DNA from 3 places in the Peribacillus sp. YIM B13472 genome. Region 3 is predicted to be linked to each of the others. Evidence: riboswitches for the same ligand, from Rfam matches in the RefSeq annotation. Region 3 holds a riboswitch; each other region holds the start of a gene.

Region 1 (5,432 bases), on a different contig from region 3:
TATCGTTTGCCTCTATCAATGTTGATGTAATCTTTTTCAGATGGCTGATATACTCCCGCTTACCCTCAATGATTTTTCTGTCACTTATTTTCTCCAAGTCCCCTCCGTTACTATTGATCAAGTCATTCGTTCCAATATAAACGATGAAAGTATCGGCTTCATCGAGTTTCGTTTTAATGCGGTAATCATCAAGCTGTTTCATCACCCCATCCGTCTCCTGGCCTTTTATACCGTAATTCCAAAAACTCACTTTTTGTTCCGATTGCGGATTATTCAATTCATCCTCAAGGCCTTCTATATATCCTTCCCCGTCCTTATCCCCTTTTCCATAGGTCAATGAATCTCCAAAAGCCATCACCCTTTGCACATCTTCCGACTCCGAGGCCTGAAGTTCATATGCAGCAAAACATATAACTAGTACTATAATCAATAAACCTGCCAATTTTTTCATTTGGTTCTCCTCTTGTCTCTTTATTAGAAGTATTTAATCTTTTACATACCCAAAAAATCTGCAGTCTTAACATAAAAAAATTGTCAGATAAAGATTAAAGAGTGTATGATAATATAAAACTTTCAATGGATTGGGTGTCATTCACCGTCCCTTAAACAAAAAACGGGATTACCCTTCATTCTGGAGATTGAATAAATGCTAGTTAGGAGTTTAAATCATGGAAGAGCACATAGAGTTTAGAGAGGCAGATCTTTCTGATCTACCCAGAATTGTTGAAATATATAATTCGACAATCGCTTCAAGAATGGTCACGGCAGATACGGAACCTGTATCCGTCCAATCGAGGGTTAAATGGTTTGAGGAACATCATTCAGAAAGTAGACCGCTATTTATCATTACTATAGAAGGGAAAACTGCTGGATGGATGAGCTTTCAATCCTTCTATGGCCGACCGGCCTATAATTCCACTGCCGAAATCAGCATTTATCTTGATGATTATTTCCGGGGAAAAGGAATCGGACAAATTTCGATTCAAAAGGCAATTGAATTGAGTCCAAAATTAGGTGTTAAGACTCTATTGGGTTTCATTTTCGCCCACAATACACCAAGCCTTAAGCTTTTTTCCAAATTCGGGTTTGAAGAATGGGCACATTTACCTCAAGTTGCCGAGTTGGATGGCATTGAGCGTGATTTGATCATTCTTGGTAAACGTGTCGATATTTAATATTATTCTTTAGAGCTATTGCCTTGAGCAGTAGCTTTTTCATATTAATCGAGGACTAATTTAAATACCTATATGCTTTCTGGAGGGGAAAATTTTCAGAATCTCTTTTACTTGTTAACGCATTTAATAGCGTATCCAATTCTTGACTGGCTTGAACAGTTAGCAGACTTGTTAAGCCGTAAATTGCTGCCAAGTTGATCATTTCTTTTCTCTTCTCTTCTACTTTTTCTATAGTTACCTTACGGCAAGGCATTATATAGTCACCTCCCATTTATTCAATATTTTTACACTTTCATCATAATGAAACTACTAGTAAAAATCAACTATTTTCCACAAATTAAATGTGTTATTTTAAAGATTAAATGTGACAAAATAACTATTTCATTCTAAAATTATGTATATTTTGTGTCATTTTCTATCAAACGCAAAAAAAGCATCCACTAGTGTAGACTGCGAATGCTTACATCATACCCTTATCCAAGAACCCAAAATATAGTCCATCGTTTACTATGTCATCCATTCAGAAGGTGACTCGGTATTTGGTCTATTTATAACAATCTTATATTCATCTTCAAGTACTTTTAATGGGGCATCATAAAGGTGCCTTTCATCAGAGGTTTTGTATACACCATTGGCCAATAACTCTTCAATAAGCTTTGCCTTCCTCTGTTCAATCCTCTTAAATAATTCTGCCATGTAAATGGCTCCTTTCCTAGTCATCCTAGAGCCTGCTATTAGTTAGCTAACTTTATCAACTTGTTTGATTTTCACCAAATTATATATACCTTTTCTATTATGTCACTAAACGTTATTTCCCAAAAATAAAAGCCCCTTCTAATTCAAGAAGAGGCTGACAGTGTCCGTACGGCTCTTCCTATCTTCCAAGCATATGCTTGTTGGATTTAGCACAGTTCCCAAAACGGGTCCGCTGCCGAGGTTTCTTTGGGCCAAGTCCCTCCACCTCTCTGGATAAGAAATCGATATATAAATGATGTAGAAATGATTTTATCCTAATAACCATCAAAAGTCAATTACCTGCTTCTCCCTTTTTTCCTGGACATAAAATGGTCCCTCTTTCAAATACGGGTTGCATTTTCTTGTCTTTCTGATATGATGTCAGTAATTACATACAATTCACACCACTAGGGGAGTCTTTTTTTAAGACTGAGATGGAATTAGTTCCGGACCCTTTGAACCTGAACCGGCTCATACCGGCGGAGGGAAGTGGATGATATCGTCCATTTACAGACTATATCCATCTACCCCGTTCCGTATTCAGGAACGGGGTTTTTCATTAACAAGGGATCCATTCTATAGGAGGATGAACAATGGAGAATACTAAATTAGAAACATTCAGTGATAGACTACATGCACGGTCAAAAGAGATTTGGAAAAGGAACCATTCACATCCCTTTGTCCAGGCAATTGGAAATGGTACGCTTCCTGAAAAGAAATTTGCCTATTACCTGAAGCAGGACTATATCTATCTTATGGATTATTCCAAGCTCTTTGCTTTAGGTGTCATCAAAGCTCATAACATCGAAACCATGGCAAAGTTTGCGAGTATTTTAAATGAAACCCTTCAAGTGGAAATGGATATTCATCGGCATTATGCTTCCGAATTCGGAATCAGTTCCAAGGAATTGGAAGATACAGAACCTACTCCAACCACTCTAGCCTATACAGGTTACATGCTAAATGCAGCTCAGCACGGGACTTTGGCAGACTTGATCGCCTGTCTCCTGCCCTGCGCTTGGGATTATTATGAAATCGGTTTGCTATTAAAAGAACAAAATGGAGCAGCATTGGAAAACAATCGCTACGCAGATTGGATAAGGTCCTATTCATCTCCTGAATTCGGGGAAGCACACAAATGGCTGATCGCTTTGTTGGAAGAATTGACGGAAGGCATGCCAGAAACGGAACTTCTTAGATTAGAAAAGCACTTTTTGGTTACTTCCCGATATGAATATTTATTCTGGGATATGGTTCAAAATGAGCAGGATTGGCCGCTGTAGGTCGTCGACATGATGATGAATCCTATCAAGAAACTGACGTTGACTGCCATGATCACGGCTATAACGACGCTGACCAGTTCATTTATTTTCATCCCAGCAGGATTTGCAAAGGTCTTTCCTATTCAGCATCTGGCAAATGTCCTGACGGCCGTTCTATTGGGGCCAGCTTATGCTGTGACACAAGCTTTTTTAGTTTCCATCATTAGAAACATGTCTGGTACCGGTTCAATTTTCGCCTTTCCCGGCAGCATGATCGGTGCACTTTTGGCTGCCATCCTTTATCGAAAAACACAAAGCTTAAAATTCGCCTGTTTAGGGGAAGTGATCGGTACCGGCATTCTCGGTTCCCTAGCCTGTTATCCACTTGCCATCCTCCTATTGGGAGAAAAAGCTGCTCTTTTTGGTTTTTTACCGGCTTTTATGCTCAGTTCATTCGCTGGTGCGATTTTAGCTTTCATATTACTAAAAATACTTCTAAAAAATAATTATATGAAGGGGTTTTTTTATGAAAACAGCATTAACCATCGCAGGCTCTGATTCAGGGGGCGGCGCTGGAATACAGGCGGATTTAAAAACATTTTCTGCACATGGTGTCTTTGGAATGTCTGCCATCACAGCCGTAACCGCACAAAATACAATGGAAGTCCGTTCAGTACAGCCAATTGAAACAGCTATCATATCAGATCAAATTGCAGCTATCTTTGAGGATATTCCTGTCGATGCAGTAAAAATAGGAATGCTTGGATCAAAGGAAATCGTGGAAACAGTCGCTGCGTCCCTTAAAACCTTCATGCCTGCCATCGTTATCCTTGACCCTGTCATGATTTCCAAAAGTGGCCACCATTTGCTCGACGAAAAGGCTGTCTCTGCCTTAAAAATGGATTTGCTTCCGCTTGCAACACTTGTAACCCCAAATGTACCGGAAGGGGAAGTACTTACTGGCTTGTCGATTCGAACGGAACAAGATTTCTACAAGGCATGCATTTCAATACAAGAAATGGGTCCAAAAGCCGTTTTACTTAAAGGAGGCCATGCAGCAGGAAATCCAAATGATCTTTTTTATGATGGGACTGACTTCCAATGGATCGAGGGAGAGCGCATTCATACAAAAAACACTCATGGCACGGGCTGTACCCTATCATCCGCCATTACATCAAACCTGGCAAATGGGCTGCCATTGCAAGAGTCGATCGAACTGGCCAAGACCTATATTTCTGAAGCGATACGCAATAGCTTTTCAATCGGTAAAGGTCATGGACCTGTCCATCATTTTCATTCATTTTCAAAAAAGAACGGAGTGAATTAATATGAAGGTTTCTGCAGCCGATTTATTCGTGAAGGTAAAAGAAAGAAAACCACTCATTCACCAAATCACCAACTTTGTTACGGTCAACGACTGTGCAAATGCCACCCTTGCCATCGGTGGTTCACCAGTAATGACATCGAGCCCAAGAGAAGTGGCGGATATGGTCAAATTAGCAGATGCATTGGTCCTGAATTTCGGTACCATCGATGATAAAGCCTTGGAAGCAATGGAGATTGCCGGTAAGACGGCAAATACCCTGGATATCCCGGTCATTTTGGACCCGGTGGGAGTTGGCGCCACCCCCTATCGTACAGAGCAGGCCAAAGAGCTCCTTAGTAAGGTTACTTTCCAAATCATTCGCGGGAATGCGAGTGAGATCCTTTCATTGATGGGTGGGGATACCGTTACACGCGGGGTGGATTCGGGGGAACTAGCGATTAGCAATGCAGAGCTGGCTGCACAAGCAGCAAATAAATGGAATAGTATCGTCGTGGTCAGCGGAGCTAAGGATGCGGTCAGCGATGGAAAATATACATCCATCATCGACAATGGGAACCTCCTTTTAACTAATGTTACAGGTACCGGTTGCATGTCCACCGCTCTTATCGGCACTTTTTCAGGAGTCACCGACGATTTCTATTCTGCGGCCATTGCCGGTATCTCAACCATGAGCATATCAGGGGAACTAGCTGCTGCAAACCTTCAAAAAGATGAAGGAACAGGAACCTTTCGTGTGCGATTAATCGATGCAATATCAAGAATGGATAAGGAAATCTGGATGCATGAGGTGAAAATAAATGAAGAAGTCCCAAATTGATTTAAGCCTGTATTTAGTTACGGAAGAGTCCATAGCATTAGAAGAATTGACCAAAATCATTGCAGAATCGGTTTCAGGAGGAGTCTCGATCGTACAACTTAGAGAGAAAAACAATT
Region 2 (5,432 bases), on a different contig from region 3:
CATGTGCAATCATACTAAGAACCCCTAACTAGTAAAGTTACAATCTCATAAAATCAAATAGATACTAACGGGAATTGAATCGATAGATAAAAGCCGGCCAACAGCAGGATGATAAAATACAAAATGAAACCATGATCCTTTTTTGAAAATCCAAATTCATAATAGTATGTTCGATCCCGAGTGTCTGTAAATCGCTTTGCCTCCATCGCAACCGCGATTCGGTGAGCACGTCTGATGCTTCCCGATAACAACGGGATGGAATAGGCTTTCATTTTAAAATATACCGATCTTATCCCTTTTCCCCTTTCGAAACCGCGTACCTTCATCGCGTTTCGTATCGTTTGGAACTCCTCCATCATGATGGGAATCAGCCTTAATGCCGCCATGAAACTATAGGCATATTTCGGTTTAAGCTTAACTTGCTGCATTAACGAATAAAACAAGTTCACTGGCCTTGTCGTTAAGGAAAAAGTTAAACCAAGGGCCGCAAAGAACAAAGCTCGAAAGCCCACCAGTAATCCCCTCATGAAACTTTCTTCCGTAATCGATATTAGGCCCCACTCAAACCAAAGCGTCTCACCTTGCCCGAATAATATCATTGCAGAAGAGGTGGATATAAAAATGAAACAAAAGGGAATCGACAAAAGTAAGATTCGTTTTATCGAATGCCCGGTAAAAAACAAAAATAAAAGTAATACGCCAATGGTGATATTCATCATATAATTCAGGTCATGAATGAATAACGCCACGATGCATAACACAATCAGTACACCAAGTTTAAGGCTTGGATTAATTCTATGGAGCCATGTTTCTGCATTTGAAACATTCATCTACATGACACTCCTTTTATAGTGATAAAACTTTAGTCTCCAAAAATCCGGCTTGCGCAATGTTTTCATCACTTATTACGTTTCCGTCCTTAACCGTCCAGATCCTGGTTGCAAAGTTTTTTGAAATATGATCGTCATGAGTTACCATGATCACTGTTATTCCGCGTCTTCGATATTCCTCAAACCTTTCCAGTAATGCAAAGGTATTTTTCGAATCTTGGCCAAAGGTTGGCTCATCCAGGAGAATGATTTTTTTGTCTATTACGATTGAGGCGGCTACGCTTAAGCGACGCTTTTGACCCATTGATAATTGAAACGGATGTTTATCCCGATGTGCCTCCAGGCGGAACACTTTAAGCAAGGAGCGGACTCTCTCATCTATTTCTTGTTGCGGCCTTTTATCAATTCGCAATGAATAGGCAATCTCTTCATATACAGTATTTGCAACGAACTGAAACTCAGGATTTTGAAAGACAAACGTCATATGATCCGTTGGATTTTTCACCTTTTTAATCGGTGTTCCCAATAATTCATACTTACCATTCGTTTTTATGAACTGCATCAGTGCATGCAAAAGAGTACTCTTCCCCGCGCCATTTTCACCCCTGATTACAATCCATTCACCTGAATGGACCTTCAGCTCTTCAATCATGATTTTCTCCTCTTTATTCCGAAAACCGCGAAATCCTTGCACATCCATAAGGGGTGAATCATCTGTAAATGGGTGTTCCCGAATCGGTGCATACTGCTGTATATATTCATCCCAAACACCTGGGAACCAAATTCCATGTTCTTTCATTTCATTTTTATATAGTGAAAGAATGGTGTCTCTTGGACCATCAGCTATGATTTGACCATCATCGTTAAAAAGCACGATTCTTTCGATGAATTCTAAAACATGGTCAATTTTATGCTCGACGATAATAACCGTTTTGTCTCGTCCGACTTCCTTCAACAATTCCCAGATTTCTTTCGTTCCTTCCGGATCAAGCATGGCGGTTGGTTCATCTAAAAATATCACTTCTGGTTCAAGGGCCAATACTGAAGCGATTGCCAGACGTTGTTTCATCCCGCCTGATAATGTTTCAATACTTGTATGGCCCAGGTTCAATCCTACTTTACGGAAATGATTTTGAATCTTCTCTTTCATTTCTTCTTTAGGGACGGAAAGATTCTCAAGGACGAAGGCAATTTCCTCATCGGCAAATGGCATGCAAAACTGACTATCAGGGTCTTGAAAAACATACCCCCACGAAGAAGGGCATTTCAATTTCTCCGTTTTCATCGGTACTTCGATGGAATTCGGAATCAATCCACTTAACACTTGTAAAAGAGTCGACTTACCACATCCTGATGGTCCCAACAATAGCACTTTTTCTCCTTGATCGAACGATAATGATAGGTCCTTGAATATCAAAGATTCATCACCGGGAAATTTCATTCTTAACTTTTCAACAGAAACGATTGGTTCCATGGCCCTCAACCTCTACTTTTGATCCAGTTCTGCATAATCTTTATTTGAAACCGGACGCACAAGATTAGTTACTCCTGTTGCTTCCAGGACTTTAACTAGATAATAGGCAGTCACTCCTGCAAAGAATATGGAACCCACAAACCTCGCTATCATGAATAACGATAGATTCCAAGTTGAAAGCGCACCTATTTCCCCGTATGCAAAATCCATGATAACTGATGCCAGGCAGGAAGCTATCGCAGCTAAAACGGCCACCGGCATATTGAATTTTTTATATTTGAACGCCATGAACACCAGTTCCGCGAACAAACCTTGTACCACCCCATATAACAGTACGGTCAGCCCCCATGGTGAACCAAGAAAGAACTCCCCGGAAGCTGCAGCTATCTCCGCCAAAAGTGCCACACCCGGTTTCCGTAAAATTAAAAAGGCGACGGGGCCAGCTATAAACCACATTCCATAAATAAGTTGATCCAGATGTAACCCTAATGGTTTAACTGAATAATAAATCGAACCCCAAAGGATATAAACGATTCCAAATGCTACCGCAATTACGATCGTGACCAATATGTCCGTTAATTTCAATCCTTTTTTCATTGTTTCATTCCCCTTTATACTTCTAGTGTTTCCTTATGCACAGGCCATGTCTCTAAACGATAAGCCATTTCCCAAAATGAGTATTCATATTGGCTGCTGAGGATAAAATGCTCTTTCATTCTTTCCTTATCTTCGTCTGTCACTTTTTCAGCAATTTCATCAAGCCTGGCAATTTGTTCTTCCACCAAAGTACGGAACCACTCCCCTCCGTAAGCCGCTATCCATTCTTGATAAATCGGCTCTTCCGGAATGCACCCTTGCAGTCTTTCACCTATTTCATAATACAGCCAGTAACACGGCAAGATAGCTGCAATAACATCCCCTAAATGTCCCGAATAAGCCGCACGATACATGTGGGAAGTATAAGCATAAGCAGTCGGGGCAGGTTTGAAATTATCCCGTTCTTCTTTTGTGATGCCTAATCTCTCAGAAAAATTCTCATGAAGCTTCAACTCCGCTTCATATGTTCCTTGTGCATGGCCGGCAAGCCTGCTTGTTGTATGTAAATCTGTAGCTTTGACTGCCCCTAAAGCTTGAACCCTGGCAAAATGGGATAAATAATAGGCATCTTGCATGACATAAAAGCGGAAACACTCCAATGGCAATGTGCCATCTCCTATTCCTGCAACAAACGGGTGATTAAAACTAGCTTCCCAAATATGATCAGCTTCCTGACGAATTTCCTCTGAAAACTTCATGTCCATTACCTCCAAATAATATTTTTCAAGAAATGTTACGAAAAAAAACCTTTTATCCCCCTTTTTTTGCAAACAAAAAACCACTTTCTTAAACGTAAAGAAAGTGGTTGTACTTGAAAAATACAGAAACGTATTGTTCCAGACCCCACTTCCCTACGCTGGTATAAACCAGATCAGGTTCTAAGGGTCTTAAAGTCATACTTTAATCTCAGCTTCTGCGGTAAAATCAACTTTTACCTATAAAGCACCCCTAGTGGTACAAATTGTATATTTAATTTTCATTTGCCTTTATATTAACACGATAAATCCAATTGTCAAACGTATTAGAAAAAGTTTTCAATCTAATGCTTTAAATTTACTAGCCTTTCAATCTTGCATAACCACCTAACTTGATTGATTAAACCATTGTTAATCCACCATTTACGGAAAGAGTTTGCCCCGTAATATACCCTGCATCTTCCGAAACGAAATAGGCAGCAGCACTGGCAATGTAAAAGGCGAGTTAAGATTTTACTCGTGAATTCAACTGGTTTACTCGTGAGTTCAACTGGTTTACTCGTGAGTTTGGCGGTTTTACTCGTGAATTCACCCGATTTACTCGTGAGTTTGGCCGATTTACTCGTGAATTCACCCGATTTACTCGTGAGTTTGGCCGATTTACTCGTGAATTCTTTTATTTTCTAAAAAATAACCTAAATGTCAGGGAACAGTTGCATGACTGTCCGCTGACATTTAGGTCATCTACTAAAGAACAATATTATACATTCGATGTTGCTTTTAGTTTTATATTGTCCTCGATCTGCGGTTTATCATAGCTGCCATACCTTTCTTTCACAACGAGTAACGCCAGGGCAGCCATTATGCTCGGGACTGTGAAGGCCATAAATGCATTTTGTGGCGAATAGTTTGCAGCCAGCAATAATCCTATTAATGTAGGGGCAACAATCGCTCCAATTCTACCAAAAGCCAAGGCCCAACCTATCCCGGTGGTCCTTATCTCACGCGGATAATACTCGGAAATATACGTATTGGCCAAATTCATCGTGCCAACTGTACAGGCACCTCCAAAAGCGATCAGAACATATAATGCTACTGCATTTGAGGTCAATCCTAATATGACAAAACAGACCGTACCTATGGCACAGAGGGATACAAGTACTCTTCTATGGCCTATTTTCCCAACTAAGTACCCTCCAATTATCGATCCGCCAATTTGTCCTATTCCCGATATAAGATTGAAAGATAAACTGGATGAAAGGCCGTATCCGGACTGCTGCATGATTTTGGGTAACCATGTATTGAGTCCGTATACCATAAGTAAACAATTAAAGGCAGCTACCCAAAAAGCAAATGTGCTAAGAGTACGCTTATTTTCAAAGAGTTTCTTGACTGGAAAGCCCTTTGCCCTTTCTTGGACTTTGGCAAACTCATAATCGTCCGACTCTTTATAGTCGCCGTCTGGGTCAATGCGATTCAGAATTCCAGCAAGCTTTGCTCCTTGTTTTCGAATAACATAATAGGAAAGCGATTCAGGAAATTGCTTCATGAAGAATGGCAGTGCCAGTAAGGGAAGAGCCCCTATCCAATATAAAACCCTCCAACTCATTTGTTCCATCACATACATTCCAATTAAAGAAGCAAGTATGCTTCCGACAGAATAACCACAGTACATAGTGGTTACAATGAGCACCTTATTCTTTTTGGGTGAGTATTCCGCCATTAAGGAGATGACATTTGGCATTAATCCTCCCATTCCCAAGGCTGCTATAAATCGCATAACCGAGAAAAAGGCAGGATTCAGGGCAAAACTTGAAAGTAATGTAAAAACACTGA
Region 3 (5,432 bases):
TTGACTTAAGATACTCCGGATGAATGCGGCCCTTTGCTTCATGCCTCCAGATAATTCATGCGGATATGCTTTCTCGTACTCTTCTAATCCGGCCTTCATCAAAAGGGCTTTTGCCTTTTCTTTATCTCTGATCCCAGCAAGTTCACTTCCAAGCAAAACATTTTCCAATACCGTCCTCCAAGGTAAAAGGGAAGGCTGCTGAGGCATATAGCTGATATGGCCCTTTAAGCCATTTATCTTTTTACCATCCAGTGAAATGATGCCATGATCCGGCTTCAAAATGCCGCCGATCAAGTGGAACAATGTACTTTTACCGCTGCCCGATGGCCCAAGGATCGTGACAAATTCCCCATCATCCACATGGAAATTCATATCCTCCAATATATTCTGTTTACCATCGAAAGAATAGGAGACGTCTTTAATTTCCAGCTTCATCCTTTTCACCCTCCTTTCTCTTCCAAGAAACTAAATATTTCTCCAGGAAGGTGATGATTCCAAAAAAGATCAGGCTCATTCCCATGATGATGAAAATGGCAACAAACACCCGATCTGTCCTGAACGCAGAGGAAGCGAGAGTCATATAAACACCAATCCCCGATTTTGCCCCAAGCCATTCCGAAATAACTGCACCCATTACACTATAGGTGGCAGAAATTTTCAGGCCGGAGAAAATGAACGGAATCGAGTGAGGAAGTTCCAGCTTCCAAAATAACTGATTTTTTCCCGCTCCCATCATCTTGAAATAATGCTTAAGTTCGTATGGTGTCTGGCGAAAACCGTCCAATGATGCAACCGCAACCGGAAAAAAACATACAAGCGAAATCACTATTAACTTAGGCAGCATGCCAAAGCCAAACCAGATCACCAAGAGCGGCGCCAAAACAATGATGGGTATATTTTGTGATAGTATGAGCAGAGGATAAACCGCGTCCTTCACACCGGGAAATAGGTGTAAAATTGCCGCGATCAATAAGCCGATGCAGCTACCAATAAAAAAACCCGACAACGCAAGCTCGGTTGTGGATATAAGGTGTCCGTAAAGATTGCGGGACGACTCAATTCCTTCAATGAAAATGGACGATGGAGCGGGAAGCAGCCATTCTTCGACTTTCAATAAGACTGTCACTGACTCCCATACTATCAGCAACAATAATAAAAGAAAGAAGGGAGCCCCCTTCTTCCAAATTCCCCTTTTGATCATGCCCGATATTTCTCCGTTAACGTATCCATCGTAATCCCGCTTGGCTGATATAATATTTTCACTTGGGAAATGACATTCGGCGATCCTATTTCAATCATTCTTACATTCATTTTTTCTATCACGGCAAAAAGTTCGGAAAGCTCACCCTCCATTGTCGTTTCAAGCGGGTGAACCTCATACTTGACACCTGATTCTTCAATGATCTTGATTGCTTCGTCGACCATAGGAATGACATTTTCCCCTTTAGGAATAATCTGTATACTAATTAATGAGTTGGCCATTGTATTTCCTCCTATTTTGGTAAAAATTCATTGGTAAATGCCTTTTCAGGATCGAAATCACCTTCAAGAAGCTTATTTTCAGTCATCCAATCACTGTAATTCTTCCAAATTTCAAGCTTTTGTTCACCCCATCGCGGAGCATCATCCTGATACTTGTCTGCAAGCCACTCCTGGCTTTTCTTCACTAGTTTTGCATCAAGATCCGGTGCAGACTTAATTAACATGTCTGCTGCATCGTCAGGATTCTTAATCGCAAACTGGTACCCTTTCGATGCTGCATGAACGAATGCTTTAACAGTCTCGGGATCTTCTTTTATCATCTTTTCATTTGTTGTCAAAACAGGCGTATAGTAATCAAGCTTATCAGAGTATTCGGTTAAGTAAACCATATTAAGCTTTTCATTTCGCAACTCCGCCTCAATGCCTGTCCATCCATAATAGATCCAGGCAAAATCTATATCCCTTTTAACCGAAGTGAAAAAATCCGTGTCTCCTGTATTGACTATATCCACTTTATTTACATCCGCATTTTCTTTTTTCATGAGTGAATCAATAATGGCCTTTTCAACCGGGGACCCCCAGCCACCATACGTTTTCCCTTCAAAATCCTTGGGAGTTTTAATGTTCTTTGCCTCAGGGGAAGCGAATCCCGAGGTATTATGCTGGATGACGGCAGCTACCGAAACAATCGGCACGCCCTGCACGCGGGCTTGCGTTACGCCCTCCTGGTAACTCACGCCAAATTCAGATTTCCCCGAAGCGACAAGCTTATCAGCTCCAGCTTCACCTGGCATGATGATTTCCACATCAAGACCTTGTTCTTTAAAATAACCTTTTTCCTTGGCTACATACAATCCTGTATGGTTTGTATTCGGTGTCCAATCGAGCACGACCGATACCTTTTTTAATTTTTCATTTCCTTCATTTTTAGATGCTTCTTCTTTTTCATTAGTTCCGCCTGCTCCGCATCCAGCCAAAAGGAACAACGAAGTTAACATTGGTAAGAATTTATTCAAGTCATTATCCTCCTACACATCATATAAGATCCATATGCCGGAACCATAATGGGGCTCCAGGGTCTATTCAAATACTGGATAAAAAAAGCAAAAAACGCCCGAAGATGAATTCGGGCGTTAACATACAAAACAAAAAATCAGTAATAATATGTTCCCTCCGCTGGCATCATCCAGATCAGGTTCAAAGAGTCAGCATCTAAAGGATGCAATCTCAGCCAGCAGTACTGGCCCCCCTACATTTCTCGAACATATGAACTTTTCTCTCTCATTATATCAATTCATGGTGAAAAAGGAATACTAATTTGCTTCTTCTCGCTAATTGGAAAGGTATTCCTTGCACTCTAGGATATCTAGCAAAACATCTTTTGGAATGAAAGCAACAAAATTCTGCCTCTTTTCATTCCAATCATTCGCGGCTGCAACGGTGGCTGACCTGTTCCAAATAGTCAATTCCTTGCTGGCATTCATATAATGAGCATTACATGTAGACATTTTTGTTTCCCGGTTTTATAAACCATTAATTTCATAAGCAAAAGGTGGATATGATCATGATAAAGATTAATCACAAATGGTTAGATGTCAGTCAAATCCAACCAGGAATAACATCTGCTAAATCGCTTGAAATTATCCAATTGCTGGCGGAAGATTCTACCGTTTTTGAATACCGGAACTTTGGAGAGTTTAATTTCGAGATACAACTGAGGAACCGAGTCATTGCGGCAGCTATTGCGTTGGATAAAAGTGATGCCGAATTTTCCACACTTGAGGAATCGGAATCCAATAAACAATATTGGCGCCTTTCAAAGGGTGGTACCTTTACCCTTCAGCCAGGGATTCTCCCTCATGCTGCACTCGTTGACATTTTCATAAATGGAAGGCTTTATGCTTTCGAATGCGGGACAGCGATGGTCGTCACTTTTTTAAAGGCCATTTTGGATTTAATCGGCCCTAGGAATTTCGACAACCTTTTTTCAAAACTAGTTTTATATGACTGGCACCCTCCACAAAATATGGCTCTCGATATTCACCAAGGAAGGGATTATTTACCAGGTGATTGTGTTTACTTCAAAAACCCTGATCACGACGAGGCAACTCCTGAATGGCAAGGTGAAAATGCCATATTATTAGGAAATAACCTCTTTTATGGCCACGGGATCGGGATTACCAGTTCACAGGGAATCATCGCTGAATTAAATAGCAATAGAAAGCCGTTCGCCACCATATCAGCATTCCTGACAACTCATATCATTTTCCTGGATAGTTCCTTCTATAGTCAATTCCAACTAAATATCCCCCGCGCAAAGCCCGATCACAGTCCTGTCAGCCTTTCCAATTGTATTGTTTCTGAAATAGGTTCGAATATTTTCCTTTCATGACCCTGGCATTTCCCCTATGCCGTAAAACTGTTTCATTAAATACCGGCATAAAAAAATGCTTGGGGAGAAATCTCCCAAGCATTTTTTGTTATTCACGCACCAATATTCCCTTTGCCTTTGAACCTGCGGGCACTTGCCTGACCCCATTTCGTTATGGATAATGTATAAACAGCCAAGGCTGACCATATGAACAAAAAGGCTAAAAGATGTGCTTTAGTAAAACTTTCATGATAGACGAATACACCGATCAATAAAGATAAGGTCGGAGCGATATACTGAAAAATGCCAAGCATCGATAACGGGATCTTCTCCGCCCCTTTGGCAAAATATAAAAGAGGCAATGCCGTGACAATCCCGCCGCCCACCAACAGCAGGCTTGTGCTTCCCTCTGTAAAGAATTGCATTTCTGATTGGTTCATCAAGTATATCAGGTAACCCAGGGCAAGAGGCGTTACCATCATCGTTTCGAGCGTCAGCCCGATCGCGGATTCGGCCTTGATCATTTTTTTTGCCAGACCGTATAATCCGAACGTCATGGCCAACACAAGAGAGATCCACGGGATCGTGCCGAAATGAATGCCAAGGATCAAGACTCCGATTCCTGCAAGCAGGAATGAAATGATTTGGGCCCTGCTCAATTTTTCTTTTAAGACTATCACTCCCAATAGTACACTGACTAGCGGATTGATATAATATCCAAGGCTCGTGTCGAGGATCCGTCCTGAGTTAACGGCCCAGATGAACACTCCCCAATTAGCTGTAACAAGCAGTGAGGCCGTTAGTAATGCCGTAAAGAGTTTGGGATTTCCCATTATGTTTTTGACATAAACAAGAAACGCTTGCCATTTTTTCATGAACATCAATAAAACCAGCATGAACACGAAAGACCATAATACCCTCTGAGCTAAAATTTCTGTTGCACCGACTCCCTGAAGGAACTTCCAGTAAATCGGCACGACTCCCCACATCATGTAAGAAAGGGCTGCATAGATCGCCCCTTCTTTTTGTTCATCCACTTTCATAACAAGCCTTCTTTCCATTTACATTCCTTTATCTAATTCCATCTAACAATTTTGTATTTCCATTTCTTTTTTTGCAACTGTTATTTTTTATCATACATGATTTTGTCATCGATGACCGTCATGACCGCCTCAGCTTTAAGGAGATCATCCGGCGCAACAGCAAAAACATCCAGATTAAACACGGTAAAATCGGCATCGTACCCTTCAATGATCACACCGCGACGTTTTTCCTGGCCGATTGCTGCAGCACTCCCTTTTGTATATAGTGAGAATGCCTCGTATACGGAAAGCCTTTCGCCCAAGCCATATACAGTCCGGTCCTCACTGTTGATTTTCATCCTTGTGACAGCTGCATGAATGCCCAAAATTGGATTTAATGGTTCAATGGGTGCATCCGACCCTCCCGCACAAATGATGCCCAACTTCAAATAGGTTTTCCAGGCATAGGATGATTCCAATAGATCGGCTGGAACCTTTTCTTCCACCCACGGAAAATCGGACGGGACGAAACCCGGTTGGATATCAAAGATCACCGG

What was found. Region 3 has a riboswitch for thiamine pyrophosphate ahead of ACFX4I_RS08855 (ABC transporter substrate-binding protein). Riboswitches for the same ligand answer to the same signal wherever they lie in the genome.
Region 1: another riboswitch for thiamine pyrophosphate. It lies ahead of tenA (thiaminase II); the one in region 3 lies ahead of ACFX4I_RS08855 (ABC transporter substrate-binding protein).
Region 2: another riboswitch for thiamine pyrophosphate. It lies ahead of tenA (thiaminase II); the one in region 3 lies ahead of ACFX4I_RS08855 (ABC transporter substrate-binding protein).

The regions. Positions count from the first base shown of each region.
Region 1 is NZ_JBHZPG010000001.1:127,906-133,337, forward strand. Features, by position in the region: gene ACFX4I_RS00625 (GDSL-type esterase/lipase family protein) at 1-451, opposite strand, end outside; gene ACFX4I_RS00630 (GNAT family N-acetyltransferase) at 669-1,175, shown strand; gene ACFX4I_RS00635 (aspartyl-phosphate phosphatase Spo0E family protein) at 1,231-1,428, opposite strand; gene ACFX4I_RS00640 (Fur-regulated basic protein FbpA) at 1,683-1,871, opposite strand; SAM riboswitch class I at 2,047-2,151, opposite strand; TPP riboswitch at 2,310-2,415, shown strand; gene tenA (thiaminase II) at 2,504-3,193, shown strand; gene thiW (energy coupling factor transporter S component ThiW) at 3,209-3,730, shown strand; gene thiD (bifunctional hydroxymethylpyrimidine kinase/phosphomethylpyrimidine kinase) at 3,699-4,499, shown strand; gene thiM (hydroxyethylthiazole kinase) at 4,501-5,316, shown strand; gene thiE (thiamine phosphate synthase) at 5,297-5,432, shown strand, end outside.
Region 2 is NZ_JBHZPG010000004.1:92,304-97,735, forward strand. Features, by position in the region: gene ACFX4I_RS04855 (thiamine phosphate synthase) at 1-13, opposite strand, end outside; gene ACFX4I_RS04860 (energy-coupling factor transporter transmembrane component T family protein) at 54-830, opposite strand; gene ACFX4I_RS04865 (ABC transporter ATP-binding protein) at 847-2,304, opposite strand; gene ACFX4I_RS04870 (ECF transporter S component) at 2,317-2,901, opposite strand; gene tenA (thiaminase II) at 2,916-3,599, opposite strand; TPP riboswitch at 3,733-3,861, opposite strand; gene ACFX4I_RS04880 (hypothetical protein) at 4,116-4,283, shown strand; gene ACFX4I_RS04885 (MFS transporter) at 4,357-5,432, opposite strand, start outside.
Region 3 is NZ_JBHZPG010000008.1:83,566-88,997, forward strand. Features, by position in the region: gene ACFX4I_RS08840 (ABC transporter ATP-binding protein) at 1-435, opposite strand, end outside; gene ACFX4I_RS08845 (ABC transporter permease) at 419-1,201, opposite strand; gene ACFX4I_RS08850 (thiamine-binding protein) at 1,198-1,482, opposite strand; gene ACFX4I_RS08855 (ABC transporter substrate-binding protein) at 1,494-2,480, opposite strand; TPP riboswitch at 2,634-2,743, opposite strand; gene ACFX4I_RS08860 (hypothetical protein) at 2,814-2,990, opposite strand; gene ACFX4I_RS08865 (protein-glutamine gamma-glutamyltransferase) at 3,047-3,874, shown strand; gene rarD (EamA family transporter RarD) at 3,967-4,896, opposite strand; gene ACFX4I_RS08875 (amidohydrolase) at 4,977-5,432, opposite strand, start outside.